Regions from separate parts of the Klebsiella sp. RIT-PI-d genome, predicted to be linked through region 1. Evidence: predicted binding sites of a transcription regulator. Region 1 holds the regulator's gene; each other region holds the start of a gene.
The links. The regulator PurR, encoded in region 1, represses purine synthesis genes. The targets are predictions, from matches to a motif close to CANGCAAACGTTTGCNTG.

Region 1 (8,216 bases):
GCATGTTTACTGGTATCGTACAGGGCACCGCAAAAATTGTGTCCATTGATGAGAAACCCAATTTCCGTACTCACGTGGTCGCATTGCCCGAAAATATGCTTGAGGGGCTTGAGACGGGGGCATCGGTGGCGCATAACGGTTGCTGCCTGACCGTAACAGAAATCAACGGGGATCGCGTCAGCTTTGATTTAATGAAGGAGACGCTGCGCATTACTAATCTCGGCGAGCTACAGCCAGGTGATGAGGTTAATGTCGAGCGCGCAGCAAAATTCAGTGATGAGATTGGCGGGCATTTAATGTCGGGGCACATCATTTCTACCGCAGAGGTGTCGAAAATTCTCACCTCAGAAAACAACCGTCAAATCTGGTTTAAATTGCAGGATCCGACGCTGATGAAGTACATCCTGTATAAAGGATTTATCGGCGTGGATGGTATTAGCCTGACGGTAGGGGAAGTGACTGCGACACGTTTCTGCGTACACCTTATTCCGGAAACGCTACAGCGTACCACGCTCGGTCAGAAAAAACTCGGCCAGCGAATTAATGTTGAAATCGATCCGCAAACGCAAGCCGTCGTTGATACGGTAGAGCGCGTTCTCGCCGCGCGCGAAGCAGTGCTTAAAATGGTGGAAGAAGAATAACGCTGGCAGAGAGTAATTCGCTTTTAGCCGGTAATAAAAGAGACCTGCGCCTGAGCGCAGGTAGAAAGGATTAGCGTGCGACGCGTAGACCGTCTTCAACACCACGTGAGAAAACGATCTGCCAGAGCTGAATATCCCGTGCCCGAAAGGCGCCCGCGCAGGCCGTCAGATAATAATCAAACATCCGCTTGAAGCGTTCAGAATAGTTATTGGCAATCTCAGGCCATAACGCCTGGAAACGTTGATACCATGCCATCAGCGTTTTGTCGTAATCAGGGCCAAAATTATGCCAGTCCTCCATTACGAAATGAGATTCACTGGCTGTCGCTATTTGCCGGACCGACGGTAAACAGCCATTGGGAAAAATATATTTATCGATCCATGGATCAACACTGGTGTCCGTTTTTTTCGCACCGATGGTATGCAAAAGGAAAAGCCCGTCCGGCTTGAGATTGCGATCCACCACCTCAAAATACGTTTTGTAGTTTTTAGGACCGACATGTTCAAACATGCCTACTGACACGATACGGTCAAACTGATCCTGCAAGTCGCGATAATCCTGAAGCAGGAAATTAACATCGAGGCCTGAACACCGGTCCTGAGCCAGCTTCTGCTGTTCGGCAGAAATGGTTACGCCGGTCACGCTGACGTGGTAATTTTTGGCCATCCATGAGGCAAGGCCGCCCCAGCCGCAGCCAATATCCAGCACTCGCATCCCGGGTTTGAGCTGTAGTTTTTCGCAAATCAATGCCAGTTTAGCCTGCTGCGCATCGACCAGATTATCGGCCTCTTTCCAGTATGCACAGGAATACTGCATGTAGGGATCGAGCATTCGGGTAAACAGATCGTTGCCCAAATCGTAATGTTCCTTACCCACGATCCAGGCACGTTTTTTACTTTGTAAATTAATCAGACGAGTTGTAGCCACGCGAAGCGTGTCTTTCAGATGGTGCGGTAACTGGGTGTCCAGACCGGCGCGGAGGATCTTAGTGAAAAAGCTGTCCAGCTGGTCGCATTCCCACCAGCCATCCATATAACTTTCACCCAACCCGAGCGAGCCTTCCTGGAGCACACGCTTAAAGAAATGCGGGTTTTTAACCTGTAAATCATAAGGAGCTGCACCATTAATGGTGATATCTGCGCGGCTTAATAACTCGTTCGCAATACGATACCAGTCGTCTTCCGGTATGCTGACGTCTTCGATACACGATGAACTCATAGCTTCTCCATCACGCGTATATGATTCAGATCCATAAAAGCGTAGATACAATTTGGCTTATGAAAAAACTTACAGTGGCACTGTAAGTTTACTGTCCGATGTAGAAACAGAGGAAGGAAGGGAACCCTTACCGAAATGCCATCCGTGGTGTAAACGGGTGAACTCCATCACCCGCTAAATAATACTGCTTTTATCGTAATAATATGCAATGCAAGAAAGTATAGGACGCTAAACACTCTGATTCAACACAAAAATGTTAGCGCGCTAATTAATTACTTCTTTGACACACTCCAGCTGTCAACGCTTTGCGGGAACCCTGATTTTGTGACTTTCCATTTGCTGCATCCAGTAGCCAATACCCGCCAGAACTGCGGTCATCAGCATAACGCTGGTGGTGGTTAACAGCGGCGTTGCCACCAGCCAGGAGACGACCAGGCTTGCAAGAAAACACAGTCCAAGCTGCAACGTATTCTGCAACGCTGCCGCGCGTCCCGTTGCCTGGGGAAAGGGACGTAGCGCCTGCGCAACAACGATGGGATAAATACCGCCGTTTGCGATCGCCATAATACAAAACGGGATCAGAAGCGCTGTCAGCGAATCAGGGCTGAATAACCCGGTACACCAGGTGCCAATCACGCTTAATGCGTAGAGACTCAGCAGCCAGGGAAGTAGCTGCTCTCCCTGCCATTTTTGCAGTGCTGCCCGGCAACCGTAGCCGCCAACTAAAAATGCAATGGTTTGCGGTACATAGCTCAGACCAATTGCGCCGGGTCCATACCCCATATCATGAAGAATAAACGGTGAGCCGGTGAGCCAGGCGAAAAAACTGGCTGAGCAGGCAGCGTAAATCAGCACGTTTCCGAGATATGAGCGTGAACGCAGCAGCATACTAAACGTCAGGGCTTTACCGTCAGTGGCATTTTTTTGCGTAACCTTCTTCAGGCGCAGGGCAGGAAGCATCAGGATCAGAGTGATAGCAAACAGCGTGGCGAATATAGCCTGCCAGTCAAAATGAGTGAGTATCCAGCTGCCAAGAAGCGGCGCGAGCGCGGGCGAAAGACCAACCAGCGGCATGATAGTGGCAAAAATACGGTTTACACGCTGCGCCGGATAGTAATCGGTAACCATGGCCTGCCAGGTGACGGCAGCCGCGCAAACGCCAGCGGCCTGGACGAAACGCAGCACCAGTAGCGTTGTGGCATCTTTAACCCAGAGCATCCCCAGACAGCCGATGGCGAAAATTGCCAGTCCGGTTAATAACACCGGGCGACGACCGAAACGGTCAGAGAGCGGGCCCCAAATTAACTGGCCAAGGGCAAACCCCGCGAGGAATACACTTAAACTGGCGCTCACCGCTGCGGCAGGCGTATTAAGATCCTGCTGAATTGCCGCAAAGGCGGGTAAATACATATCGGTGGCTAAAAAACCCAGCACGCTGAGTCCGCCAAGCCACACCAAAAACCCTTTTCCAGGTTGCATAACACTTCTCTTTATAATTGCAGATGACAGGAACATGAGTGTAGGCAGTGCATTCCAGGTTGTGAAACGCTAATATTTGCGAATTGACATCAAAAAAATTGAAGGCAAAAAATGTGGTCAGAATATTCTCTTGAAGTCATAGATGCGGTAGCGCGCAACGGTAGCTTTAGCGCGGCGGCACAGGAGTTGCACCGCGTGCCTTCTGCTGTCAGCTATACAGTCCGCCAGATGGAAGAGTGGCTGGCTGTCCCGCTGTTTGAACGTCGGCACCGGGACGTAGAATTAACGCCGGCAGGAAGCTGGTTTTTGAAAGAAGGGCGTTCTGTTATCAAAAAAATGCTGATCACCCGCCAGCAGTGTCAGCAAATTGCCAACGGCTGGCGCAGTCAACTGCCTATCGCCGTCGATAACATTGTCAGACCTGAACGCACTCGCCAGATGATTGTCGATTTCTATCGCCATTTCCCGGATGTCGAACTGATCGTTTTTCAGGAAGTTTTTAACGGTGTCTGGGATGCGCTGGCGGACGGCCGCGTTGAACTGGCGATTGGCGCAACGCAGGCTATTCCGGTCGGAGGACGCTATGCCTTTCGCGATATGGGCATGCTGAGCTGGAGCTGCGTTGTGGCGCGCCACCATCCTCTGGCGCTTAATATCGGGCCTTTAAGCGATGATGAATTGCGCAACTGGCCGTCGCTGGTACGCGAAGACACCTCGCGATCGCTGCCTAAACGTACGACGTGGCTGCTGGACAATCAAAAAAGGGTGGTCGTGCCTGACTGGGAGTCTTCGGCTACCTGCATCTCGGCAGGGCTCTGCGCGGCAATGATCCCCTCACATTCTGCCCGCCCGTGGCTGGATTCCGGGGAGTGGGTGGAGCTGGATCTGGAAAATCCTTTTCCTGATGCGGCATGTTGTTTAACCTGGCAGCAGAGTGATATTTCACCCGCGCTGGAATGGCTGCTGGCGTATCTGGGCGACAGTGAAACACTGAATAAAGAGTGGCTGCGGGACCCGCAGGAAACGGACCCCGCTTGTTAACTTAGCGGCGATAGTCAAGATAGGGACCGTCAGCAACCGATCGACGTTCAATGAGTTGAGGATGAACCTCAATTGATTTTGATTCGACGCGCTTATTCACAATGCGATCCAGCAGGGTATTGAACGCTTCCTCTCCGAGCGAGTCTTTAGGCTGATGAATGGTTGTCAGCGCCGGTGTAAAGAAACGGGCGTTGCGCACATTGTCATAGCCAATCAGGGAGATATCCTGCGGTACGCGCAAACCCATTTCATCGGCAGCGCAGAGCGCACCCATCGCCATGATATCACCGCCGCAGAAAACGGCTGTCGGGCGAGGGGATTGATTAAGAATTTTTTGCATCGCCTGATAACCTGACTCAGGCTCAAAATCACCCTGCACGATCCACTGCGGTGGAACATTAACCTGAGTTTCTTCCATTGCTTTCATAAAACCGGCCAGTCGACCTGCGCCGGTATTGCGCTCGAGCGCGCCCGGAATAATACCGATGTCACGATGTCCACGCTCAAGTAAATACCGCCCGGCCATGTAACCCCCTTCGAAGGCATTGTCGATCACCGAGTCGGTAAAATCAGCTTTGGATTCGCCCCAGTCCATTACCACCATCGGTATATGACGGTATTCTTCCAGCATTTTCAATAGCGGCTCAGGATACTCAGAGCACATCACCAGCAGGCCATCGACACGCTTCTGCGCCATCATTGAAAGGTAGGCGCCTTGCTTTTCTATGTCGTTCCAGGCATTGCCAAGGATCAGTGTGTAGCCTTTCTGAAAACAGCTTTTTTCAACCGCTTCAATAATTTCAGCAAAATAGGCGGCTTCGCTGCTGGTCGCCAGAAGGCCAATGGACTTGGTATGATTTACCTTGAGGCTCCTGGCAACGGCGCTCGGAGAGTAGTGAAGTTCTTTAATTGCCGCCCACACCGCATTACGCGTATCTTCAGCAACAAAACGCGTCTTGTTGATAACGTGAGATACAGTGGTAGTGGAAACGTTTGCGCGTCTCGCGACATCTTTAATTGTTGCCATTAAATCTTACTCCGGACCCTGGCCTGAACGCCTGCAAATAGGAGGGTAAACGTTTGCCTTTACACACCCCTGTTGCAATTTCGTCGTCATTGCTTTGCGCCGGGAAATGACACATTACGTCAGGTGAGGGGTAATGACTGGTACGCTTATAATTAAGCGTGGAATTTTGGCCGATTCTGAAGAAAAGTGAAAGAGAAAAATGTGTCTCACTTTAAATCCTGCAAGATTTTCGCCGCAAGGTGTGTAAAAATGGACAAGCTCACATTTCACAAGGTTATAACAAGGAGTAAAAATCGATGAGTACCGATCTTAAGTTTTCCCTGGTCACCACGATCATTGTCCTGAGTCTGATTGTCGCAAGTGCTCTGGTTGCTGTCCTGCACTGATTGCTCCGGCGGAGTATTTTCTCTCCCTCGTGCTCCGTACCAGCTTATTGTGCTGATAGTAAAACTGTTTTGCTTGTGGCTTACTTTTATTTTTTCAATGATGTCGCTTTTTTCGCCGCGCCAGCCAGCATATGAGACCTGCATTAGCCGCTAACGGGTAACACAGAGGGCGCAAGCCCTCTGTGTGTTAACTCAGGCTGCCAGGTTGTCAGCCACGAATGACCAGTTCACCAGCGCCCAGAAATGCTCCAGATAACCCGGGCGGGCATTACGATAGTCAATGTAATAAGCATGTTCCCAGACATCGACCGTTAATAGCGGTTTGTCGGAGGTGGTCAGCGGTGTGCCGGCGTTAGAGGTGGATACAATCGCCAGGCTGCCGTCAGATTTTTGTACCAGCCATGTCCAGCCAGAACCAAAATTCTTGATTGCCGCATCGGTAAACTGCTTTTTAAAGTCGTCTACGCTGCCGAACGACTGGCTAAGGGCTGCGGCGAGATCGCTGCCTGGTTCGCCGCCAGCGTCAGGAGCCAGGCAGTGCCAGTAAAAGGTGTGGTTCCATACCTGAGCCGCATTGTTAAAAATAGCGCCTTCCGAGCCGCGAATAATGTCCTCAAGCGACTGGTTTTCCCACTGCGTATCTTTGATGAGGTTATTCAGATTTGTTACGTAGGCCTGATGATGTTTGCCGTGATGATAAGTGAGGGTCTGGGCAGAAATGTGCGGTTCCAGCGCGTCTTTTGCATACGGTAATGCAGGTAATTCAAACGACATTGCAATACTCCTTTTTTATTTTGATAACTCAATATCCACATGATAAGCATGGATATATTAACAAAATAAAGGCACAGGCAGAAGAGGCGTTCTTAGGCTGCATGTGCCCTAAAAGGATAATCAGCGGATCGTTTTAGCTGTCATCACCCGGCGTGCCCCCACATAGTGACGCACCCAGTAATCTTCGCTCAATGATGATATCTGGATATCCTGACCGCTGCGCGGTGACTGAATAAATTTACCGTTCCCGACATATACGCCAACGTGGTCGGCGGTGCCTCTGCCCTGAGTGCGGAAGAACACCAGATCGCCGCTTTCGAGACTTCTGCGCTCAATCGGTGCGGCATCACGCAGATGGTACATCTCGTTAGCCGTCCGCGGGATAGGGATTTTGACTAAATCTTTGTAGGCATAATAAACCAGACCGCTGCAATCGAAGCCGGTGCGCGGCGAGGAACCGCCCCAGTGATACGGTTTGCCGATCTGATTCATTAACTTTGACATGGCCGTTTTTTGTGCTTTTTGCATACGGACCTTATGGACATCACTCAACGCCAGCGGTTTGGCTGAGGCATTGAGGCATTTATTCTTGTAACCTTTGCGCGTGAGGCATTTTTTATCTGCCAGTTTTACGGCCGCAATTTTGCTGTTTTTAGTACTATTGCGCTGAGATTTACTGGCAGTGAGGGTGGTTTTATTTTTCGTTTTAGCGGTGTTTTTACTGGCTTTGGTAGCGGTTTTACTGGCTGTCTTGCTGGTCTTCTTACTTTTATTCTTTTTGCCCGACGCTTTTGCAAAATGCGTTTTTTCTGTGGCCGACGCTCTCGTTTGTTCAGAGGCCTGGGCAAGCGGTGAAAAAGTAAGCGATGTTAACAGTAAAGCACAGAGCGTGATCGAGACTTTGTTTATCCGCGCCACTGAGCATTCCCCTGATTCGGGCAGGCATGAGGATATGCCTGCGGGTGATGATAACAAAAAAGCCTGATGATTCTAATGCATAAAAAGGCTGGAAGTTAATAGTCTTTTTGCATGTAAAATAGCAATTTGCTATCGAGTGCAAAAAAAAGCATCAGTTAACATGACGCAAGCGCATTATTTGTGCAATTGATTTATGCAATGAATACCATAACGGCATTAATTACATATCTTCCGGCGTAAGACGATACAATAATAGCGCGTGAATAAAATGTTATTTTCGGTATGGGGCCTGAAACGCTACAATGACAGACTACTGCCGTAAAAGAAGTTAAGGAAGCATGACAATGACGACGACAATTGAAAAAATCCAGCGTCAAATCGCTGAAAACCCGATCCTGCTGTATATGAAAGGATCACCTAAGTTACCAAGCTGCGGCTTCTCTGCTCAGGCGGTTCAGGCACTCTCTGCCTGCGGCGAGCGTTTTGCCTATGTCGACATCCTGCAGAATCCGGACATCCGCGCCGAATTACCGCAATATGCAAACTGGCCAACTTTCCCGCAGCTGTGGGTCGATGGTGAACTGGTTGGCGGCTGTGACATTATTATTGAGATGTACCAGCGTGGTGAGCTTCAGTCGCTGATTAAAGAGACTGCGGCTAAGTACCCTGCCGAGGGGACTGACGCGCAGTAAGCGTAATGTCTGATTAAAAAGCGACGTCACGTCGCTTTT
Region 2 (8,216 bases), 650 kb from region 1:
ACATAGAGCATCGCCCGACTGATAGAGCCCTTCAAGGGCCGTATTCGCAGAAGGGCTAATTTCATTCACAATACGCAGAGTAAAATGTTCCGGCAGGCCGGAAATGACCAGATGACGTTCTTCTTGCTGATAGTCAGTCCACGGCTGGTCATTAATATGCACGGAGACGAGGGTTAACTCTTCGCCGTCCAGTTTCAGTGGAACGTCAGATGCTCCCTGGCGTGTCACCTGGCTTACGGCCGTCACCACGGTTTTGGCGGCATCCAGATCAAATGTCAGGTCTATATCACTAATCAGATAATCTGGTGCACGGTAGTCGTGGCGGTATTTGGCTTGTGGCTGTTGTGTCATAAAAAACCTTTAGCATCTTCAGTTATATAGAGGATCCAGTTTATTCCTGTTGCCAGCATCACGCTATGCGGAATACGTAACTTTTCCACAGCAGAAAGCGTAAATGTCTATGCCGCTGCCGTTCAAAGGTTAATAGTTTGTACCATTATTGTTATTGTAACAGCTTACAATTCTCAGTCTCAGGCTCCATATGTAAATCTCCGTTTCGGGGCAGGTGATAAGAAGCGCAGACACAAGATAGCAACGCGTGTTTTAGTCGGCAGAGGGTTCGCTATACTAAACAAAAAAGTGTGGGCATTTTTTGCAAAGCATATCCAGCGGCAGCCAAAAAACAACATAAAAACCCTTTATTTTCTGTAAGTTAAGCAATTACAATCTACACTTGCATAACATGTGGCACGAAATGTTCTCGATCCTGCAGACAGCTTGTGGTGTGATTGGGGTTTAATAAACAAATAATCAGGGTATAATCCTGCGTCTTTTATCTACCCGGTTTGAGATGGAAACGCTCCTGTAAGAGGACGCTACAGCGCATTATGAAACCATTCGCTTCTCCTGTTCTGCACTCGGTGCTTGATACGGATGCCTACAAGCTGCACATGCAGCAGGCTGTTTTCCACCATTACGGTGATGTACAGGTTGCCGCTGAGTTCCGCTGCCGTGGGGACGATCTGCTGGGTATTTATGCTGATACCATTCGCGAACAAGTTGAAGCGATGCAGTCGCTCAGCTTGCAGGATGATGAATACCAGTGGCTATCCGGCCTGCCCTTCTTTAAAAAAGATTATCTCGACTGGCTTCGTACCTTTCGTTACGACCCAACGCAGGTCACCGTCAGCAATGAAGGCGGTAAGCTGAGTATTCGCCTTGCCGGGCCGTGGCGGGAAGTCATCATGTGGGAAGTTCCGCTGCTTGCAGTGGTCAGTGAACTGGTCCACCGCTACCGTTCGCCGGAAGCCACCACCCAGATGGCACTTGATCATCTGGAGTACAAGCTTGAGGCGTTTTCAGCACTGACAGCCGATACCGACATGTCTGCTTTCCGGTTAATGGATTTTGGTACCCGCCGCCGTTTTTCCCGCGACGTTCAGCAGACCATTGTCAATCGCCTGCAACAGGAGTCATGGTTTGTCGGCACCAGCAATTACGATCTCGCCCGACGCCTGGCGCTGACGCCAATGGGAACCCAGGCGCATGAATGGTTTCAGGCACATCAACAGATAAGCCCGGATCTCGCCACCAGCCAGCGCGCCGCGCTCGCCGCCTGGCTTAACGAATACCCGGATCAGCTGGGTATCGCGTTGACCGACTGTATTACTATGGATGCCTTCCTGCGTGATTTCGGTCCCGAGTTTGCGACCCGCTATCAGGGGCTGCGTCATGATTCCGGCGATCCGGTTGAATGGGGGGAGAAAGCCATTGCCCACTATCAAAAACTGGGCATCGATCCGCTGAGTAAGACGCTGGTATTCTCTGATAACCTCGATTTGAATAAAGCGTTCGATTTGTATCGCCACTTTGCCGACCGGGTTAATCTGGGCTTTGGGATTGGTACTCGCTTAACCTGCGATATTCCTCAAGTTAAGCCCCTGAATATCGTCATTAAGCTGGTGGAGTGTAACGGTAAACCGGTGGCGAAATTGTCCGACAGTCCGGGTAAAACCATTTGCCACGATAAAGCATTCGTTCGTGCGCTGCGTAAGGCCTTTGACCTGCCAAAAGTCAAAAAAGCCAGCTAGTGTCAAAGGGGAGCCGCAATGGCTCCCTTTGTTATTGTTATTTTCCGATTTCTTCTCTTTTCGCTGCGAATTCTGCTTGTCTGCTCGCGGATGACAGGTAACATAGGTATCCCCCCGCCAAGGCGGCCGGGAACGATGTGTTTATTGCACTATTAACAGATAACAGAGAGACTATTTATGAGCGTTGTGCCTGTAGCCGACGTACTCCAGGGCCGCGTTGCCGTTGACAGTGAAGTCACCGTGCGCGGATGGGTACGCACCCGTCGAGATTCAAAAGCTGGCATCTCCTTCCTCGCCGTTTATGACGGTTCCTGCTTTGATCCTGTCCAGGCCGTCATAAATAATACTCTGCCCAATTACAATGATGACGTCCTGCACCTGACAACAGGTTGCTCCGTTATCGTTACCGGCATAGTCACCGCCTCGCCGGGACAAGGTCAGGCATTTGAACTGCAGGCAACGTCTGTGGACGTCGCCGGCTGGGTAGACGATCCGGATACCTACCCGATGGCGGCAAAACGTCACAGCATTGAGTATCTGCGAGAAGTGGCGCATATGCGTCCGCGCACCAACATGATTGGCGCGGTCGCCCGCGTGCGTCATACGCTGGCTCAGGCGCTGCATCGTTTCTTCCATGAACAGGGCTTCTTCTGGGTATCCACGCCGCTTATCACTGCCTCCGATACCGAAGGCGCAGGTGAGATGTTCCGCGTTTCCACTCTGGACCTGGAAAACCTGCCGCGTAACGATCAGGGTAAAGTCGATTATGATAAAGACTTCTTCGGTAAAGAAGCTTTCCTGACGGTTTCCGGCCAGCTTAACGGTGAAACCTACGCCTGTGCGCTGTCTAAAATCTACACCTTCGGCCCAACCTTCCGTGCTGAAAACTCTAACACCAGCCGCCACCTGGCGGAGTTCTGGATGCTGGAGCCAGAAGTCGCGTTTGCCGATCTTGAGGATAACGCCCGTCTGGCAGAAGCCATGCTGAAGTATGCTTTCCAGGCCGTGCTGAATGAGCGTCTTGACGACATGAAATTCTTCGCTGAGCGCGTGGATAAAGAGGCGATCTCGCGTCTGGAAAACTTCATTGCCGCTGATTTTGCTCAGGTTGACTATACCGATGCGGTCACCATTCTTGAAAACTGCGGGCAGAAATTCGAGAACCCGGTTTACTGGGGCGTGGATCTCTCGTCAGAGCACGAACGCTACCTGGCTGAGAAACACTTTAAAGCGCCGGTAGTCGTGAAAAACTATCCAAAAGATATTAAAGCGTTTTATATGCGCCTTAATGACGACGGTAAAACCGTCGCGGCGATGGATGTTCTGGCACCGGGTATCGGCGAGATCATCGGCGGCTCCCAGCGTGAAGAACGTCTGGATGTGCTGGACGCTCGCATGGCGGAAATGGGTCTCAACAAAGAAGATTACTGGTGGTATCGCGATCTACGTCGTTACGGTACTGTTCCACACTCCGGTTTCGGTCTAGGCTTTGAACGCCTGATTGCCTACGTTACCGGCGTACAGAACGTACGTGATGTCATTCCGTTCCCGCGCACGCCGCGCAGCGCCACCTTCTGATACCCGCGAGCCAGCCATAGCTGGTGCGACTGCACATTCCTGAAGCCAGCTTATGCTGGCTTTTTTTTATGTCAGCGTTTTGTCAATTTCTGCCAGTAAATCTTTCTTTCAACCGCCCCGCGCATCCGGACTGTAACACCCTGTGTCAGCGTTACAAAAATGTACAAATTAAGCCCCTATTCTTATTGCGCCTAAGCTTTATCTGATGTCATAGCATAATTTAATCCTAAATTCCGGCTATCTGGACGGCTATAAGTTTTAAAAGAAAAAAACATATCGCCGCCTGCTCATCGATAAGAAAGGCTTTTATCTAAATTAAACATAAGCATTTCATATATATAGGATATAGACCGTCATTTTAATACACGATTGCGTCGGAATTTAGAGGTAACTCACAAAGTTCCTTAAAATACATACTTATTTACACATTATTTCTTTTTGTTACTTATTTAGGACATTTGTAGCACTTTCAGGCTAGCGAAACGTTGTTATGAATGGAAAGATGCCTCTCAGACACAGAAAGACACCAAACTCTCATCAATGGTTCCGTAAATTTATATTGACAGAATGTATTGACGGCAGTGGCAGGTGTTCATAAAAAAACCAATGAGGGTAATAAATAATGATGAAGCGCAACATTCTGGCAGTGGTAATCCCTGCTCTGCTGGTAGCAGGCGCGGCTAACGCTGCTGAGATCTATAACAAAGATGGCAACAAAGTTGACATCTACGGTAAAGCAGTTGGCCTGCACTATTTCTCTAAACATAACGGCGACAATAGCTACGCCCCTAACGGCGATCAGACTTATGCCCGTCTTGGTTTCAAAGGTGAAACTCAGATTAATGACCAGCTGACCGGTTACGGCCAGTGGGAATACAACTTTAGCGGCAACAACTCTGAAGGTGGTGCTGACGCGCAGGACGGTAACAAAACCCGTCTGGCATTCGCGGGCCTGAAATTCGGCGACGCGGGCTCTTTCGACTACGGTCGTAACTACGGTCTGGTGTATGACGCACTGGGTTATACCGATATGCTGCCAGAATTCGGCGGCGATACTGCCAGCTCAGACCAGTTCTTTGCAGGTCGTAACGGTGGTCTGGCAACGTACCGTAACTCTAACTTCTTCGGTCTGGTTGACGGCCTGAACTTCGGTGTTCAGTACCTGGGTAAAAACGAGCGTGACGATGCCAGACGTTCAAACGGCGACGGCTGGTCCAGCTCTCTGAGCTACGAAGTTGACGGCTTTGGCATCGTAGGTGCCTATGGTGCAGCTGACCGTACTAACGCTCAGCAGGATCTGGCGTTAGGTCGTGGCGACACTGCTGAGCAGTGGGGCACCTCTGTTAAGTATGATGCGAACAATATCTACCTGGCCGGTACTTACAGCGAAACGCATAACGCAACCCGTATTCCGGGCGGCTATGCTAACAAAACTGAAGACGTGCTGCTGGTTGCGCAGTACCAGTTCGACTTCGGTCTGCGTCCGTCTATTGCCTATACCAAGTCTAAAGGCAAAGACATCGGCGCATTTGGCGATGTTGATCTGGTGAACTACTTCGAAGTGGGCGCGACTTACTACTTCAACAAAAACATGTCTACCTACGTAGACTACATCATCAACCAGATCGACAGCGACAATAAGCTGGGTATTGGTTCTGATGATACTGTTGCTCTGGGTATCGTTTACCAGTTCTAATCAGTACGCCTCGTTGTTATATGCTAAAAAAACAGGACTTCGGTCCTGTTTTTTTATGTCCTTCAGCAAAAAGTTTTCTCTTGTAAAAAGACCCGCGCTTTTTGTCGCAAACGGTTGGCATTTAGGTAATCAACCGTTAACCTGATAGCGGATCTCCCTTCTGTAATCACAATGGAACTTCGCCATGTTTGAGAACATTACCGCAGCCCCTGCCGACCCGATTCTGGGCCTTGCCGATCTATTTCGCGCCGATGACCGTCCGGGAAAAATTAATCTCGGTATCGGCGTTTATAAAGATGAAACCGGCAAGACGCCGGTACTGACCAGCGTGAAGAAAGCCGAACAATATCTGCTGGAAAACGAAAACACCAAAAACTATCTTGGTATTGACGGTATCCCGGAATTTGGTCGTTGTACCCAGGAGCTGTTATTCGGTAAGGGTAGCGCCATTATCAGCGATAAGCGCGCCCGTACAGCGCAAACCCCGGGCGGCACCGGCGCACTGCGCGTAGCGGCTGATTTCATCGCTAAAAATACCGATGCCAAACGCATTTGGGTCAGCAATCCGAGCTGGCCTAACCACAAAGGCGTATTTAACGCAGCCGGACTGGAAGTGTGCGAATACAACTATTACGATGCAGCGACACACTCGCTGGATTTTGACGGTATGCTGGCCAGTCTGAACGCTGCCCAGGCCGGTGATGTGGTCCTGTTCCACGGCTGCTGCCATAATCCAACGGGTATTGATCCTACCCTGGATCAGTGGCAGCAGTTGGCACAGCTTTCCGTTGAGAAAGGCTGGCTGCCGCTGTTTGATTTCGCCTATCAGGGCTTTGCCCGCGGGCTGGAAGAAGATGCCGAAGGTTTGCGCGCGTTTGCTGCCCTGCATCAGGAACTGATCGTCGCCAGCTCCTTCTCTAAGAACTTCGGCTTATATAATGAGCGTGTCGGTGCCTGTACGCTGGTAGCCGCTGATGCAGCCACTGCTGACCGTGCATTCAGCCAGATGAAATCCACCATCCGTGCTAACTACTCTAACCCACCCGCGCACGGTGCAGCCGTTGTTGCCACTATTCTGAGCAATGATGCGCTCCGGGGGATCTGGGAGCAGGAACTTAACGACATGCGTCAGCGTATTCAGCGTATGCGTTTACTGTTCGTCAACACCCTGCAGGAAAAAGGCGCGAACCGTGATTTCAGCTTTATTACCAAACAAAACGGCATGTTCTCGTTTAGCGGTCTGACTAAAGATCAGGTGCTGCGTCTGCGTGAAGAGTTTGGCGTGTATGCTGTGGCGTCTGGTCGGGTGAACGTGGCAGGGATGACGCCGGATAATATGTCCCCGCTGTGTGAGGCGATTGTCGCGGTACTGTAAGCGCGATAATACGCATAAAAAATGCCGCACTGTAATGCGGCATTTTTTTGCAATCAGCGATTACCAGACCGGCATTTCATCCTGAAGAAACGGATTATGCAGCCGCTCATGGCCGAGCGTAGACTGTGGGCCATGGCCCGGGATAAACGTCACGTCGTCACCCAGCGGCAACAGCTTACGTTTAATAGCGTCGATCAACTGATTATGATCGCCGCGAGGGAAATCACTGCGCCCCACCCCACCTTTGAAAATAACATCACCGGAAACCAGCAGGCGCGAAAGCGGGTCAAAGAAAACAATATGCCCTGGCGTATGACCTGGACAGTGCAGAACCTCAAGATTAACGTTACCCACGCTGACCTTGTCGCCCTCATTCAGCCAGCGATCCGGCGTCAGTGGCTGACAATCTTCCAGTCCAAACATTCGACTTTGCGCGGGCAAACCCTGTAGCCAGAACTCATCTTCTTTTTCCGGCCCGACGATCGGCACGCTGTAAAATTCAGCCAGCTCAGCGGCGGCACCTACGTGATCGAGGTGCCCGTGAGTCAGTAAAATTTGTATTAGCGTCACACCAGATGCGGTCACTTCCTGTTTAATGCGTTCGGCGTCACCGCCCGGATCGACCAGCGCGGCCAGTTTTGTCTGCTCACACCAAATCAATGAACAATTCTGGGAGAATGCGGTTACCGGAATAATACGATAGTTCATGCTGCTCCTGTTTCATTAAGCATGTGCTTACCAGTGCCGTACCGGCCCGGTATCAATATGCACAAAGTTGCTACTCGGGTAATATCCTACACCACCTGAACGCATAGATAACGCTGCTTTGCGAACATTGCTTAATGAAACACCGTCAATGTGAAAATCCATCGCCTGGCCTTTGGTATGGTAGCTGTGTTTAGCCACTCCGCTGCCGTGTTTGCGCAGGTCGTCATTGGTATTTAATGAACGATAGCCGGAGATAAGCTGCACCGGTTTACGCGTTTGCAGTAACATTTGCAGGCGATAAAGCTGATCGAACAATTTTGGATCGATAGACTTCATTTTATTCGCACGATAGTCGCGGAAAAAATGATTAAGTTTTGCTAATTCATCCTGAATATAGCCTCTGCCATCAAAAAACTCTGCCTTAATTGACTCACCGGTATTCAGGTTGTTTAACGTCAATATACGCGGACGTGGGGTCGAGAGGGTGGCAAATGCAGGCGTTGGTAAGATGGCCGCTGCGCCCAGCGCAACACCACCTAACGCCAGCAGTTTGCGGCGATTAGCGTCAAATTTGTCCATGATAATCAGGTCTACAGTAAAAGTATTAGTGTTGGTAATTTATGCATTTCTGGCGCACGAAGGCACCTTACCGGGCATTATCTCTGACGTCAAGGCTACCCAATCCAGCAAAAACGGGCCGTGCAGCGATGCAGGCCCGTTTTTTTACTGATACTTTCGGTACTTACTTTTTTTGAACTACTTCATTTAC
Region 3 (8,216 bases), 850 kb from region 1:
AGCTTATGCGTCAGAAAGACGAGCTGTATCGTTCGCTTAATCTAAACGCTATGCATCTTAGCCAGCAGACGCTTATTCAGGCCATGGTCGATAATCCGGCGCTTATTGAACGCCCTGTCGTGGTTAAAAACGGCCAGGCTCGTATAGGCAGGCCACCGGAACAGGTGCTGGAAATCGTAAGCTGATATTTACTCCGGGGCGTCTCGCAAAACATTTCCCCTGACGCTGCGGACCGTTTTTTTCGTGGTAGAGTCGCCCCTGAAATCATTCAGGGGTGCGTTTATTCGCCAGCTGGCTCACCGTTCGGCAAAACATAAGGAGACGCTAATGACGATTGCAGAATACCTTGAACAAAAAGGACGCGAGCGCGGACGTTACGAAGGGCATCAGGAAGGCAAGATGCAGGGCATTGAAGAAGGAAAGCAGGAAGGAAAGCATGAAGAAGCCCTGCGGATCGCCCAGGTGATGCTGCAAAAAGGACTTAACCGCACCCTGGTCATGGACATGACGGGCCTGACAGAATCCCAGCTACCACATTAGTTCACAGGGCCTGATTACAGGCCCAGAATATCTTTTACAAAAGGGATCGTGAGCTTGCGCTGGGCGGTGATTGAAGCGCGATCGAGCTGATCGAGGGTCATAAACAGCGTGCGCATTTCACGATCCAGCCGTTTTAACAGGAAACGACATACGTCTTCCGGCATTTCGAATCCGCGCTGACGCGCACGCAGTTGCAGAGCCTGAAGTTTATCCTCATCTGACAACGGCTGCAGTTTGTAGATCTGCCCCCAGTCAAGACGCGAGGCCAGATCGGCAAGACCAAGATTAAGCTGACGCGGAGGACGATCGCCGGTAATAAGCAGACGCGTTTTACCAGACTCCAGAATGCGATTATACAGGTTAAAAATCGCCATCTCCCACTGCTCATCTCCGGCAATACATTCGATATTATCAATACAGACCAGCGAGAGTTGCTCCATCCCTTCCAGCACCTCGGGCACAAACCAGGTGCGTTTATCCAGCGGTACATAGCCTACTGCATCGCCACGCTGCGAGAGTTCAGCGCAGGCTGCATGCAATAAATGGCTGCGCCCCGCGCCTTCGCGTGACCAAAAATAGATATAGCCGCTGTGATCCTGGCGCAGCACATTTTGCAATGCGGCCAGCAAGGAGGGATTATCGCCCGGCCAGAAACTGGCAAAGGTTTCGTCGTCAGGAAGATAGAGTGGCAGTGAAAGCTGCGACGGTGTGTTCAGGTGGACCTCTGTCTGGGCTTGCAAAAATCGCCATGAGTTTATCACAAAACCTGAGGCTGAGAACCGGGTGGATCGTCACCCGGTAATATGATCATCTGAGTTATGCGTCTTTATCCGCTGCATCCAGCACAATTTCTTCGGGACGCAGTATGCTGATAAGCTTAAAGATTAAGCTCAGGAACACCCCTACAATGGTCGCCAGCGCCATGCCTTTTAATTCGGCAGCGCCAATATGCACCTTCGCGCCGCTGACACCGATGATCAGAATAACCGAGGTCAGGATCAGGTTTTGCGCTTTGCTGTAGTCCACTTTTGACTCAATCAGTACGCGAATACCGGATGCACCGATGACGCCGTACAGCAGTAAGGAGACGCCCCCCATCACCGGCAGCGGGATTATCTGGATTGCGGCAGCCAGTTTACCCACGCAGGAAAGTAAAATAGCAATGATTGCCGCGCCGCCAATAACCCAGGTGCTGTAAACGCGGGTTATCGCCATCACGCCAATATTCTCACCGTAAGTGGTATTTGGCGTAGAGCCAAAGAAGCCGGAAATAATCGTCGACAAACCATTAGCGAACATTGAACGATGCAGTCCCGGATCGCGGATCAGATCTTTTTTGACAATATTCGCGGTCACAACCAGGTGGCCAACATGTTCGGCAATGACCACCAGTGCCGCAGGCAGGATGGTGAAGATAGCAAACCATTCAAAACGCGGAGTATAGAATGTGGGCAGGGCGAACCAGTGCGCCTGAGCGATTGCCGTGGTATCAACTATACCCATCACAAAGGAGAGTGCATAACCCACCAGCACGCCAATCAGGATCGGAATAATCGCCATAAATCCACGAAATAACACCGAACCAAACACGGTTACGCCGAGAGTGACCAGCGAGATAATAACGGTTTTAGTATCTGCAGATTGCCCATCTGCCGGTAACAGTCCGGCCATATTGGCTGCCACACCGGCCAGTTCAAGACCGATAACGGCAACAATCGCGCCCATAGCCGCTGGCGGGAACATCACGTCCAGCCAGCCGGAACCGGCTTTTTTAACAATAAAAGAGACGAGGCAAAACAGCACGCCGCACATGATGAACCCACCGAGCGCGACTTCGTATCCCAGCGGTAACAGCAGAAGCACCGGAGAGATAAAGGCGAAACTTGATCCAAGGTAAGCAGGGATTTTACCTTTACAAATAAAGAGGTACAGCAGAGTACCGACGCCATTAAACAGCAGCACGGTGGCCGGGTTAATGTGAAACAGAACAGGCACCAGCACGGTTGCACCAAACATGGCAAACAGGTGCTGTAAACTAAGCGGGATTGTCTGTAAAAGCGGCGGTCTTTCACTCACCCCGATAGCACGGCGCGTCATAGTCTTACCTCTAATTGTTGTGTGTGGGTTGTTATACTCAAAAAAAAGCCGACTCTCAAAGTCGGCTTTTTTTATTTATTCATTTATTTGGTACCAAAGAGCTTGTCACCGGCATCGCCGAGGCCCGGAATAATGTACCCGTGCTCATTAAGCCCCTGGTCAATGGAAGCCGTATACAACTCAACGTCCGGATGCGCCTTTTCAAGCGCCGCGATGCCTTCCGGTGCTGCAACCAGTACCAGTACCTTGATACTGCTGCAGCCCGCATTTTTTAGCAGGTCGATGGTTGCAATCACTGAACCACCGGTTGCCAGCATCGGGTCAACGATCAGCGCCATGCGCTCATCAATATTGGAGACCAGCTTTTGAAAATAAGGCACCGGTTCAAACGTTTCTTCGTTGCGATACATCCCCACGACGCTGATACGTGCGCTGGGTACGTTTTCCAGCACGCCGTCCATCATGCCTAAACCAGCACGCAGGATCGGAACTACGGTGATTTTTTTGCCTTTGATCTGGTCGATTTCAACCGGGCCATTCCAGCCTTCAATGGTCACTTTTTCCGTTTCCAGATCGGCGGTCGCTTCATAGGTCAACAGGCTACCGACTTCGGAGGCAAGTTCGCGAAAACGTTTAGTGCTGATATCCTGCTCACGCATCAGACCAAGCTTGTGTTTGACAAGAGGGTGCTTCACTTCAACGATTTTCATCTTCTTTCTCCTTTGGGGGGTAACCACAAAAAAAATCGACGGATTATACCGCCTTTCTTTTCGTCGACAATATTTTTTTGTTTGATATTGATCAAGCGGGGATGAGATATGAAATTCATCTGTTTGCGGGGCGGGCAATGAGAATGCGGCCAGTTCAGGCTGGCCGCGAACAATCCTGTTTTAGAGGTTTTCACCGTTTGAAGCAATCACCTGCTTATACCAGTCGAACGACTTTTTGCGGCTGCGCGCCAGCGTGCCCTTACCTTCGTTATCTTTATCAACGTAGATAAAGCCGTAGCGTTTTTTCATCTCACCGGTACCGGCAGAGACCAAATCGATACAGCCCCACGGCGTATAGCCCATTAAGTCAACACCATCTTCAACCACTGCTTTTTTCATTTCGGCGATATGCGCTGAGAGATAGTCAATGCGATACTGGTCGTCGACGGAACCGTCGTTCTCCAGCACATCAATCGCGCCAAAGCCATTTTCAACAATGAACAGCGGCAGCTGATAGTGATCCCAGAACCAGTTCAGGGAATAACGCAGACCCACCGGGTCAATCTGCCAGCCCCAGTCAGATTTCTGTACGTGCGGGTTAGAGACCAGACTTTTACTTTCATCATAATCCAGCTGCGGATTATCCTCGGTGGCTTTGGTGGCAAACGACATATAGTAACTAAAGCCGATATAATCAACGCAGCCCTGTTTGAGCGCAGCGCGATCTTCATCGGTAATATCCAGCGTAAAACCCCGGCGCGTAAAGTAGTTCAGCAGATGCTGCGGATAGCTGCCGCGCACATGAACGTCGGTGAACCAGTAACGACGATGCATTGCATTCATCGCCATCATCATATCGTTGGGCGCGCAGCTCAGCGGATAAATCGGACACATGGCAATCATGCAACCGATCCGCAGCGAGGGATTAATTTCTCTTGCGACTTTTACGGCCAGCGCACTGGCAACCAGCTCATAGTGTGCTGCCTGATACATTACCGGCTCGCGATCTTCATCCGGCGCATATTTCAGACCCGAGTTGGTAAACGGCGCAAAATCTTCGTGATAGTTCGCCTGGTTGTTGATCTCGTTAAAGGTCATCCAGTACTTCACTTTGTGCTGATAACGGGTAAAAACCACTTTCGCGAAACGCACAAAAAAGTCGATAAGCTTACGGTTGCGCCAGCCGCCGTATTCGGTAACGAGGTGATACGGCATTTCAAAGTGAGAAAGCGTAATCACCGGCTCGATACCGTATTTCAGGCATTCGTCGAACAGATCGTCATAAAATTTGAGGCCGGCCTCATTTGGCTCTGACTCATCGCCCAGCGGGAAAATGCGCGTCCAGGCAATTGATGTGCGAAAGCATTTGTAGCCCATCTCAGCAAACAACTTAATGTCGTCTTTATAGCGATGGTAAAAATCAATCGCATCATGATTGGGGTAGTTTTTACCCGGCAGTACGCCGTCCGTAATTTCACGCGCCACGCCGTGTGCGCCAGCGGTCATCACGTCGGCAACGCTTATTCCCTTGCCGCCTTCCTGCCAGCCACCTTCCAGTTGATGCGCTGCAACCGCGCCGCCCCACAGAAAACCTTCTTTAAGTCCGGACATGTTCTCTCCCTCATGAACGATCGCCGTCTGACGACCGATGTTGCTGATTGAAATAGTAAACCGCCCCGTAAGCTCTCTCTTTTCAACGCTTTCCTGTAATACAGAAACCGGTTTCATTGGCATGATGGCCGCTCGTATACGCCGAGGCAAGCATAAGAATGTACCCGGTTTCATTTTCGTGAACAGTATCAAGTTTGTCAGTTATGCCATTGTTTACCCTCGCGCATAAAGCAGGCTCGCAAACGTTTGCTTTCCCTGTTAGAATTGCGCCGATTTTATTTCTATCGCAAACGCGTGGGGACTCAGCAGTGACCGATAAAACCTCTCTCAGCTACAAAGATGCCGGTGTTGATATTGATGCAGGTAACGCTCTGGTCGACCGTATTAAAGGCGTGGTGAAAAAAACCCGCCGTCCTGAAGTTATGGGCGGTCTGGGCGGCTTTGGTGCGCTGTGTGCCCTGCCTCAAAAATACCGCGAGCCGATTCTGGTTTCCGGCACCGACGGCGTAGGCACGAAGCTGCGGCTGGCGATGGATCTTAAGCGCCATGACACCATTGGTATTGATCTGGTGGCGATGTGCGTAAATGACCTGGTGGTACAGGGCGCTGAGCCGCTGTTCTTCCTTGACTATTATGCTACCGGTAAGCTGGATGTCGAAACCGCGGCCAGCGTCATTAACGGTATCGCGGAAGGCTGCCTGCAGTCAGGCTGTGCGCTGGTTGGCGGCGAAACCGCAGAAATGCCGGGCATGTATCACGGTGAAGATTATGACGTTGCCGGGTTCTGCGTAGGGGTTGTTGAAAAATCAGAAATTATTGATGGTTCGAAAGTTGCCGATGGCGATGTTCTGATTGCTCTCGCCTCCAGCGGTCCGCACTCCAACGGCTACTCGCTGGTGCGTAAGATTGTAGAGGTCAGCGGCTGCGATCCGCTAACCACCGATCTGGAAGGCAAAACGTTAGCCGATCACTTACTGGCCCCTACCCGCATCTACGTTAAATCTATTCTTTCACTGATTGAAAACATTGATGTTCATGCCATTGCCCACCTGACCGGCGGCGGCTTCTGGGAAAATATTCCGCGCGTGCTGCCGGAAAATACCCAGGCCGTCATCGACGAATCCTCCTGGCAGTGGCCGGCCATTTTTGACTGGATGCAGCGTGAAGGCAACGTCAGCCGCCATGAAATGTACCGCACGTTTAACTGCGGTGTGGGTATGCTGGTGGCGCTACCGGCGGCGAACGCTGATAAAGCCCTGGCATTGCTTAATGAGATGGGTGAAAAGGCGTGGAAAATCGGTATTATCAAATCTTCCGATTCCGACGAACGCGTGGTCATTGAATAATGAAAAACATCGTGGTGCTGATCTCTGGCAACGGCAGTAATCTACAGGCGATTATTGATGCCTGTAAGCAGAAAAAGATCGGCGGCACGTTGCGTGCAGTATTCAGCAACAAGGCCGACGCGTTCGGTCTTGAACGTGCACGCCAGGCAGGTATTGCGGCACATGCGTTAACCGCCAGCCAGTTTGCCAGTAGGGAAGCTTTCGATCGTGAACTGATGCTGGAAATTGACGCTTATGCACCTGACGTTGTCGTGCTGGCGGGCTATATGCGAATTTTAAGTCCGGAATTTGTCGCGCATTATGCAGGACGGCTGTTAAATATCCACCCTTCCCTGCTGCCGAAATATCCGGGCCTGAACACGCATAAGCAGGTGCTGGAAAACGGCGATGAGGTGCACGGCACTTCGGTGCATTTCGTCACTGACGAGCTGGACGGCGGACCGGTCATCTTACAGGCCAATGTGCCCGTGTTTAGCGATGACGACGAGGCGGATATCACTGCACGCGTGCAGGCTCAGGAGCATGATATCTATCCGCTGGTGATAAGCTGGTTTATTGACGGTCGGCTTGAAATGCGCGATTGCGCCGCCTGGCTTGATAACCGTAAGCTGCCCGTAGAGGGTTATGCGGCAGAAGAGTAATGGTAGTCTGGCAGGCCAGCCCTGCCAGACCATCGCATTGTATCAGCATGATCTGCTGAAGAAATCCCCCTCGCTCCGCCAGTGGCATCGCCATTTTTGTTGATTTTGTATCGTCTTCTCTTCCCGTCGTTCAGTTTACTGTCATACTTTTCTGGCACAGTTGGACATTACATGGCAAAGCTCGCCATAATAACATCGAGATGGATTTGGCACGTCCAGTGAAAGAACCGGAGTGTGAGTGGTAATGGGTCAGGAAAAGTTATACATCGAAAAAGAGTTAAGCTGGTTAACCTTCAACGAACGCGTACTTCAGGAAGCGGCCGATAAAAGCAATCCGCTTATTGAACGAATGCGGTTTTTAGGGATCTACTCAAACAACCTTGATGAGTTTTACAAGGTTCGCTTTGCCGAGTTGAAACGGCGTATCATCATCAGCGAAGAACAAGGTATACAGACCAGTTCGCGGCACCTGCTGGGAAAAATCCAGTCGCGGGTGCTCAAAGCGGATCAGGAGTTTGACAGTCTGTATAACGAACTGCTGCTGGAGATGGCGCGTAACCAAATCTTCCTCATTAACGAGCGTCAGCTTTCCGTTAATCAACAAAACTGGCTGCGTCTTTATTTCAAACAGCACTTGCGCCAGCACATTATTCCCACGCTCATCAACCGCGAAACAAATCTGGTCAACTTCCTGAAGGATGACTACACCTATCTGGCGGTCGAGATCATACGCGGCGATGATACGCGCTATGCGCTGCTGGAAATTCCGTCGGACAAAGTGCCGCGCTTTGTTAATCTGCCGCCAGAAGCGCCGCGTCGCCGTAAGCCGATGATCCTGCTGGATAACATTTTACGTTACTGCCTGGATGATATTTTCCGCGGTTTCTTCGACTACGACACGCTCAATACCTATTCCATGAAGATGACCCGTGATGCCGAATACGACCTGGTACACGAAATGGAATCCAGCCTGATGGAGCTAATGTCTTCCAGCCTGAAACAGCGTCTGACCGCCGAGCCGGTACGTTTTGTTTATCAGCGCGACATGCCCGCCGCGCTGGTTGAAGTTCTGCGTGAAAAGCTGAGTATTTCCCGCTACGACTCGATCGTTCCCGGTGGCCGCTATCATAACTTTAAAGATTTCATTGGCTTCCCTAATGTCGGAAAAGCCAACCTGGTAAACAAGCCGTTGCCGCGTCTGCGTCACATCTGGTTCGACAACGAGAAGTTTCGCAACGGCTTCGACGCTATTCGCGAACGGGATGTTCTGC
Region 4 (8,216 bases), 560 kb from region 1:
CGGCATTCAGGCAGGCTGCCAGCCCAATAGACAGTGATAATCCGGCATGTTTTAACGGGCCAATAAACGCCAGGTTCATGACCTGGGTAATGATCAGCGTCACGATGGCAATTTTAACCGGCGTCTTAATGTCCTGACGAGAATAGAAACCCGGTGCCAGCACTTTTACCACTATCAGCCCCATCAAACCGACGGAATAGGCAACCAGCGCGCGCTGCGTCATCGCGGCGTCGAAGGCGGTGAATTTTCCGTACTGAAACAGGGATACGGTCAGCGGTTTCGCTAAAATCCCCAGTGCCACCGCGCTCGGCAGCGCCAGCAGAAAGCACAGCCGCAGCCCCCAGTCCATCAGGCGGTTATATTCATCATGATTGCCGCTGGCAAAACTTTTGGACAGTGATGGCAGCAGAATAGTCCCCAGCGCCACGCCCAGCACGCCGGATGGAAACTCCATCAGCCGGTCGGCGTAATACATCCAGGAAACGGAACCGGAGACCAGAAACGAGGCGAAAATAGTGTTGATGATAAGCGAGATTTGGCTAACGGAGACCCCGAGGATCGCCGGCCCCATCTGCTTGAGCACCCGAATAGAGCCGGCATCTTTAAAATTAATGCGCGGCAGGACTAACATGCCAATTTTCTTCAGGTGCGGTAACTGATAGAACAGTTGCAGTACCCCCCCAACCGTTACCGCCCATGCCAGCGCCAGCACCGGCGGATGAAAATAGGGTGCCGCAAACAGCGCAAAGCCTATCATGCTAACGTTCAGGAACGTGGGGGCGAATGCCGGGACGGAAAAACGATTCCAGGTGTTTAAGATTGCGCCCACCAGCGAGGCCAGTGAAATCAGCAAAATATAGGGGAAAGTAATTTTTAGCAGCTGCGTGGTCAGCTGGAATTTGTCAGCCGTGTCGGCAAAACCAGGAGCGGTAATGGTAATTACCCAGGGCGCGGCCAGCATCCCAAGAACCGTGACAACCGTCAGCGCCAGCGTCAACATCCCCGAAACGTAGGAGACAAAAATCCGCGTAGCCTCTTCGCCCTGCTTGCTTTTATACTCGGCAAGGATCGGCACAAACGCCTGGGAGAATGCGCCTTCGGCGAAAATACGCCGCAGCAAGTTGGGCAGTTTAAACGCCACAAAAAAAGCATCCGTTGCCATGCCTGCACCAAAAACGCGCGCCACGATAGCATCGCGGGCAAATCCCAGCACGCGAGAAAACATAGTCATAGAGCTGACAGCGGCCAGCGATTTTAATAGGTTCATTAATGTGTTTTCCACAACACAGAGCAAAACGCCTGCAATGCAGGCGCTGGAAAAGGCGAGTAGTCTACCCCGATTGCAATGAATTACTACTGCCAGATGTTACAGCCAGTTATCCCTGCGCCTGCTCACGCCACAACTTTTCGATCAGCGTTTGCGCCAGAATCGCCTGCTCGCCCGCCGTTTGCGGAACAGTCTGATTTTTTACGCACTGGATAAAATGGTGCGCGCAGCCGACAAAGCCTCGCTGTTCAAGCGTGCTCTGCCAGCCGGGAATGGCGCGCGTGACCACGCCTGCGCCCCGCTCTTCACGCCATTCGCGCATGTCGGTAATGTCCAGCAGCGCGCCGTCAGTAACCGCCTGGATCGATTCACGCTGGCTGCCCGCTCGCCGGTGCATACTGGTGGTGATCTGCAACTGACGCTGGCTAAAGTGATGTTCGGCATAGAGCATTTGGCCCTGCGCCGTGGTCTCTATCACGCCGCCGGTCAGCGAGGGCTCACCACCCGCCAGCCACAGGGCAGTGTCCACAACGTGCAGATAATCATCCAGCAGGGTAAAGCGCACATCATGCGGACCGACGCTGTTACTGCGATGTTTATCCATACGCAGTGAAAATGCCGCTCCCATACTCTCTTTCAGCTCCTGGTAGAGCGGCGAGAAGCGTCGGTTAAAACCGACCATCAGGGTTAAATGTTTACGCTCTGCCAGCGCAATAAGCCGCATAGCGTCGTCAAGATTATCCGCCAGCGGTTTATCAACACAAACGTGAACGCCTGCATTCAGCAGTTCGCTGACCACGGCATAGTGCGATGCTGTTGAGGTGTGAACAAATACCGCATCGCACTGAGCGGCCAGATGCATGAGCGAGTCGGCACACGGCAGCCGATAATGCTCGCAGATCCGCTGCGCTTTCTCAGTATTGGGTGACCACGCCGCCTGCAGCGTCCACTCGCTGGCGACACTTAATACCGGCAGCCAGGCTTTTTGCGCGATCCCACCCAGCCCGACGATGCCAATACGTAATGATTTGCTCACGGTTATTCCCCCAGGTGTGCCAGCAGCGATGACAGGCGCTGCTTCAGTTCTGCGACCTCGCCTTCCAGCGCCTCAACGCGTGCGCTCAGGTCGTCGGTCGACGACACGGTATCAGGTGCAGTAATGTCTGCATTCCCTTCGCCGCTAAACAGGTGCATGAAGCGGCTTTCCCGCCGCCCCGGCTCGCGTGCCAGACGCACTACAAATGGCCCGTCTTCGCGGCTGGCAAGTGTTTCCAGCGCGGTCTCGGTTTCATTCATGTCGCTAAACTCGTGCATGCGCTGAGCGCGAGTGCGTAACTCTCCCGGCGTCTGCGCGCCGCGCAGCAGCAGCGTGGCAACCAGCGCTACTTCCGCCGGAGTCAGTTTTAAATCGCCGAATTCTGAGTTACAAAACCGCTGCTCGTATTTGATGACCCGATTGCCAAACCCGCTAACGGTACGTAAATAATGCCGCTTCACCAGCGCATCCAGAATCTCCTGAACGTCGTGTTCACTCAGCGACATCACCGGTTCGCGGTTGGTCTTTTGATTACAGGCAGTCACCACGGCATTCAGCGATAAAGGATACTGTTCCGGGGTAGTGACCTGCTTTTCCAGCAGGCAACCAATGACCCGCGCTTCCTGGGGCGTTAATTGATATTTCATATTTTTCCTTAGCGACCGGCGGTCCATTGTGGCGTAGTCAGTGCCGTCAGAACGTGATCGCGCCACTCGCCATTAATTAATAAGTAGTCTTTTGCGTACCCTTCTTTTTCAAAACCCAGCCGCGCCAGCAGGCCACCGCTGCGCTGATTATGCGGCATGTAATTCGCCATAATGCGATGAATATGCTGGGTCCGCTGCATGTAGCGAATGGCGGCAGTCAGGGCTTCAAACATCAGCCCCTGCCCCTGCCATTTCTGGGCAATGGAATAGCCCAGATAACAGGCATGAAACGAGCCGCGCACGACGTTGGAAAAGTTAGCGATGCCGATGATTTCTTTCTCTTGCGGATCGAGCAGCGCGAAATAGAAGGCTGAACCTTGTTTATGAAATTCGTTGATCATGCCGAGGCGGGCCTGCCAGCCTGACGGATAGCAGTGGCTGTCGTCGCGCACAGGCTCCCAGGGTTTCAAAAACTGTCGATTTTCTGCGTAATAATCCGCCAGCCGCCAGGCATCGCGGTCATGAACCAGGCGTACAACCAGCCGGTCCGTCTTCAGATGGACTTTAGGCACATTGCTGCGATAGCCAAACATTCCTTACTCCTGTACATACATCTTGCCCCGGTCGCTTCACTATACCTGCCCTCAGCCCCTTAGTGAAAACAACAACCTGGCATTTTCTGCGCCATATCCCTGTTTGATGAAAAAAACATCGCGGCCGGTAATAATAGCGCCTCGTCACGGGCTAATTTGATAAGCCACTGTTTCTCTTCCATACTAAAGGTCTGGATGGCAATACCTGGAGGAGAAACGTGAAGCTTTATATTTATGACCACTGCCCTTACTGTGTAAAAGCCCGAATGATCTTCGGCCTCAAAAATATCCCGGTTGAGTTAATTACTCTGCTTAGCGATGATGAGGAAACGCCAGTCAGAATGATTGGCCAGAAGATGGCTCCGATCCTGCAAAAAGATGACAGTCGTTATCTGCCTGAAAGCCTCGATATCGTTCACTATGTAGATGGCGTTGATCGTAAGCCGCTGCTGACGGGCAGCCGTAATGCGGCAATTGAAGAGTGGCTGCGCAAAGTGAACGGCTACGTTAATCGGCTACTGATCCCGCGTTTTGCGAAATCACCGTTTGATGAGTTTTCCACGCCAGAAGCGCGTCGTTACTTCACGGAGAAGAAAGAAGCACAGATTGGCAGCTTTGCCGATCATCTTTCCCATTCTGCCGGCCTGATTAAAAACATCAGCGACGATTTGCGCGAGCTGGACAAACTTATCGTGCAGCCTAACGCGGTTAATGGTGAACTTTCGGAAGATGATATCCACCTGTTCCCGCTACTGCGTAATCTGACGATTGTTGCCGGCATCAACTGGCCAACCCGGGTTGCCGACTACCGCGACAATATGGCGAAACAGACACAAATCAATCTGCTGTCATCTATCGCTTCATGACCTTCAGGCGGACGGGAAATCGTCCGCCCTCATTTTTAAGCCTTTTCCTCTGTTAATTTCTGGGCTGACAGCAGATGCTGCCTGTGTCAGGATAGAAGGCAGGCATAATGCAGAGGAATCCCATGAAAAAGATTATTGTTGCCGCCGCTCTGGTTGCCAGCGGTCTGATGGCCGGATGCAATCAGCTTACCCAGTACACGGTAAGCGAGTCGGAAATTAACCAGGCCCTGCAAAAGCGAAATAATTTCTCGAAAGATATTGGTCTGCCGGGTGTTGCAGATGCGCATATTGTGCTGAATCATCTCACCAGCGCTATCGGTCGGGAAGAGGCAAACAAAGTTACCCTTAGTGGCGATGCGCTGCTGGATATGAATTCCCTGTTTGGCAGTCAGAAAGCCACCATTACCCTGAAGCTAAAAGCGCTGCCGACGTTTAATAAAGAACAAGGTGCGATCTACCTCCAGGAAATGGAAGTGATCAATGCCGACGTGAAGCCAGAAAAGATGCAGCCGGTAGTACAAACGTTATTGCCCTATCTTAATCAATCACTGCGTAACTACTTTAATCACCAGCCAGCCTACGTCCTGAAAGATGATGGCGGCAAGGGGGAAGCGCTGGCGAAGAAATATGCGAAGGGAATAGACGTTAAACCGGGCGTTATTGTGATCCCTTTTACCGATTAATCGTGTGTTAATCCCGCGGTCAGGCCCGATACGTCAATGCTATCGGGGCTGGCCCATGACAAAGCACAGCAATAAAAGAGTGCAAACGAAAACGTTTACGCTTATTCTTAGTGCCCGGCAAAAACCGTCCTGACACCCGCCGGAGCGCTCTAATGACTGACCAACTGCATGTATTAAAAATCCGCCGCCCTGACGACTGGCATCTCCATCTGCGCGATGGTGAGATGCTTAAAACCGTCGTACCTTATACCAGTGAAGTCTATGCCAGGGCGATCGTCATGCCTAACCTGGCACCGCCGGTGGTCACGGTAGATGCCGCAATAGCCTATCGCCAGCGTATTCTCGACGCCGTCCCTGCCGGTCACACCTTCACCCCACTCATGACCTGCTACCTGACTGACGATCTCTCCCCGGCAGAAATAGAGCGCGGTTTCCTTGAAGGCGTCTTTACCGCGGCCAAACTCTATCCGGCCAATGCCACCACGAACTCAAGCCACGGCGTCTCTCATATTGATGCCATTATGCCGGTGCTTGAACGGATGGAAAAACTGGGAATGCCGCTGCTGGTTCACGGTGAAGTGACCCAGGCGGATATCGATATCTTCGATCGTGAAGCACGATTTATTGAAACGGTTATGGTGCCGTTGCGCCAGCGTTTACCGGGGCTGAGAGTGGTCTTTGAGCACATTACCACTAAAGATGCCGCCGATTACGTGCGTGAAGGCGATGAGCGGCTGGCGGCCACTATCACCCCGCAGCATCTGATGTTTAACCGCAATCATATGCTGGTCGGTGGCGTGCGCCCTCACCTCTATTGTCTGCCTGTTCTTAAACGTAACATTCACCAGCAGGCGCTGCGAGAGCTGGTCGCCAGCGGTTTCGAACGTGTGTTTCTCGGGACCGACTCTGCTCCTCACGCGCGTCATCGTAAAGAGGCCAGCTGCGGTTGCGCAGGCTGTTTTAATGCGCCCACCGCACTTGCCAGCTATGCCACAGTATTTGATGAGATGAACGCGCTTGACCATCTTGAAGCATTTTGCTCCCTGAACGGACCGCGTTTTTATCAGTTGCCGGTCAATGACACGTTTATTGAGCTGGTACGCCAGGACAGTCAGGTTGTCGATTCGATTGCCCTGACTGATGATACCCTCATTCCTTTCCTCGCCGGCGAACGCGTGGGCTGGACCGTAGTGAAATAATTGTCAGCCCCTGTTGTAAATCGCTGCGCCAGACTGTATAAATATACAGTGCATTCAACAGGGGGCAATTATGCGTATCGAAGTCACCATCGCCAGAACCACATCCTTACCGCCCGGTGCGGTGGACGCTCTCGCGGGCGAGCTGTCCCGGCGGGTTCTCATTCATTTCCCTGATTGTGACGGTAACGTCAGCGTACGTTATGCTGCTGCCAATAACCTCAGCGTGTTTGGTGGTCTTAAAGAAGACAAAGATCGCATCCGTGAAATTCTCCAGGAGACCTGGGAAAGCGCTGACGACTGGTTCACTACCGATTAATTTTTGCTCCCTCATTGTGCATGTTTGCCGGGTCGCCCCGGCTTTTTTTATTTTTTTGCCGCTGCTTTTTTTAGTCAGTTTCTTATTGATTCCCGGAGTTGCTAAAAATTAAAGAATAAGCCCGCGCTTAATTGTTCAAAAAAAACACGGTAAGTAAAAAACATCCTGCGCTAAACCTATTTTCTGCACTCTTTTATCTTTTTATTGATATACTTAAGTTGCTTCAAACAAAACGCATTGAACCCAGGAGCTATCGTCTTTTAACGCATACAAAGGGGTCATGATGGAAAAGAATAATGAAGTCATCCAGACCCATCCTCTTGTCGGATGGGACATCAGCACCGTAGACAGCTACGATGCGCTGATGCTGCGTTTACATTACCAGACCCCCAACCAGCCTGAAACAGAGGATGCCGAAATCGGTCAGACACTGTGGCTGACGACAGACGTTGCACGCCAGTTTATTTCTATTCTGGAAGCAGGCATTGCTAAAATTGAATCCGGCGAATATCAAATTAATGAGTATCGCAGGCATTAACACAATGCAAATTTAATGCTTTATGTTCAGTTCAAAGGCACCCGCTGGGTGCCTTTCTTATTTGCGCCGCATCATAAAATACGTATGCTACTGGTTGTTAATTAATATTATTTTGTGGGAGCGCCATGCAATACGATCTGATCATTATTGGCAGTGGATCCGTTGGAGCCGCCGCGGGCTATTATGCGTCGCGTGCCGGGCTAAAGGTCTTAATGACCGATGCCCATCTGCCTCCCCATACTGAAGGCAGCCATCATGGCGATACGCGTTTAATGCGTCATGCTTACGGAGAGGGTGAAAAATACGTGCCGCTGGTCCTGCGGGCGCAAGCACTATGGGATACATTTGCCGCTGAAAGCGGTGAGGCGGTTTTTGAGCGAACCGGCGTGGTTAATCTGGGTCCGGCAAACTCACCCTTCCTGGCAAACGTTGCGGCCAGCGCACAACAGTGGCAGCTGGCGACAGAACATCTTGATGCTCAGGCGATAATGGCACGCTGGCCAGAAATCCGCGTCCCGGAAAACTATATCGGCATTTTTGAAGCAAATTCTGGCGTATTACGCAGCGAGCTGGCCATTAAAACATGGATTAATCTGGCCCGCGAGGCGGGATGCGCGCAACTGTTTAATTGCCCGGTCACTGCCCTTCACCATCATGATTCTGGTATCACCATTGATACCGCTGATGGCCAGTATCATGCCCGCAAAGTCCTGATCAGCGCCGGAACGTGGGTGACAAAACTGCTGCCCTCGCTGCCGCTGCAGCCGGTACGCAAAATTTTTGCCTGGCATCAGGCTGACGGTCGTTACAGTACTAAAAATCATTTTCCTGCCTTCACCGGCGAGCTGGCTAACGGCGATCAGTTTTATGGTTTCCCGGCAGAAGATAACGAACTCAAAATCGGCAAACATAACGGCGGGCAGATTATTCATGCGCCAGAGGAGCGTCATGCATTCGGCGCGGTTGCCAGCGACGGTTCGGAATCATTCTCATTTTTGCGCCAAATCCTTCCCGGCATCGGCGGCTGCCTTTACGGCGCAGCCTGCACCTACGATAACTCTACGGATGAGG

Region 2: AC791_RS09630 (amino acid aminotransferase) is a predicted target of PurR. The motif match lies at 5,468-5,485, and genes of this name have one in related genera.
Region 3: purM (phosphoribosylformylglycinamidine cyclo-ligase) is a predicted target of PurR. The motif match lies at 5,194-5,211, and genes of this name have one in related genera.
Region 4: pyrC (dihydroorotase) is a predicted target of PurR. The motif match lies at 5,177-5,194, and genes of this name have one in related genera.

Annotation. Positions count from the first base shown of each region.
Region 1 is NZ_LGIT01000009.1:1,302,272-1,310,487, reverse strand. It holds gene AC791_RS12560 (riboflavin synthase) at 3-641, shown strand; gene cfa (cyclopropane fatty acyl phospholipid synthase) at 712-1,860, opposite strand; gene punC (purine nucleoside transporter PunC) at 2,158-3,339, opposite strand; gene punR (DNA-binding transcriptional activator PunR) at 3,451-4,380, shown strand; gene purR (HTH-type transcriptional repressor PurR) at 4,382-5,407, opposite strand; gene AC791_RS20380 (YnhF family membrane protein) at 5,704-5,793, shown strand; gene sodB (superoxide dismutase [Fe]) at 5,986-6,567, opposite strand; gene AC791_RS12530 (C40 family peptidase) at 6,688-7,485, opposite strand; gene AC791_RS12525 (Grx4 family monothiol glutaredoxin) at 7,830-8,177, shown strand.
Region 2 is NZ_LGIT01000009.1:649,498-657,713, reverse strand. It holds gene pepN (aminopeptidase N) at 1-351, opposite strand, end outside; gene pncB (nicotinate phosphoribosyltransferase) at 888-2,090, shown strand; gene asnS (asparagine--tRNA ligase) at 2,268-3,668, shown strand; gene ompF (porin OmpF) at 4,291-5,364, shown strand; gene AC791_RS09630 (amino acid aminotransferase) at 5,549-6,739, shown strand; gene AC791_RS09625 (MBL fold metallo-hydrolase) at 6,800-7,447, opposite strand; gene AC791_RS09620 (YcbK family protein) at 7,475-8,026, opposite strand; gene ldtD (L,D-transpeptidase) at 8,213-8,216, opposite strand, start outside.
Region 3 is NZ_LGIT01000009.1:2,155,233-2,163,448, forward strand. It holds gene arsC (arsenate reductase (glutaredoxin)) at 1-185, shown strand, start outside; gene AC791_RS16445 (transposase) at 328-540, shown strand; gene AC791_RS16450 (DnaA inactivator Hda) at 555-1,256, opposite strand; gene uraA (uracil permease) at 1,357-2,637, opposite strand; gene upp (uracil phosphoribosyltransferase) at 2,721-3,347, opposite strand; gene AC791_RS16465 (6-phospho-beta-glucosidase) at 3,528-4,958, opposite strand; gene purM (phosphoribosylformylglycinamidine cyclo-ligase) at 5,267-6,304, shown strand; gene purN (phosphoribosylglycinamide formyltransferase) at 6,304-6,945, shown strand; gene ppk1 (polyphosphate kinase 1) at 7,190-8,216, shown strand, end outside.
Region 4 is NZ_LGIT01000009.1:746,071-754,286, reverse strand. It holds gene murJ (murein biosynthesis integral membrane protein MurJ) at 1-1,267, opposite strand, end outside; gene AC791_RS10040 (Gfo/Idh/MocA family protein) at 1,377-2,303, opposite strand; gene AC791_RS10035 (YceH family protein) at 2,306-2,950, opposite strand; gene rimJ (ribosomal protein S5-alanine N-acetyltransferase) at 2,959-3,543, opposite strand; gene grxB (glutaredoxin 2) at 3,762-4,409, shown strand; gene AC791_RS10020 (lipoprotein) at 4,532-5,092, shown strand; gene pyrC (dihydroorotase) at 5,245-6,291, shown strand; gene dinI (DNA damage-inducible protein I) at 6,362-6,607, shown strand; gene bssS (biofilm formation regulator BssS) at 6,891-7,145, shown strand; gene solA (N-methyl-L-tryptophan oxidase) at 7,271-8,216, shown strand, end outside.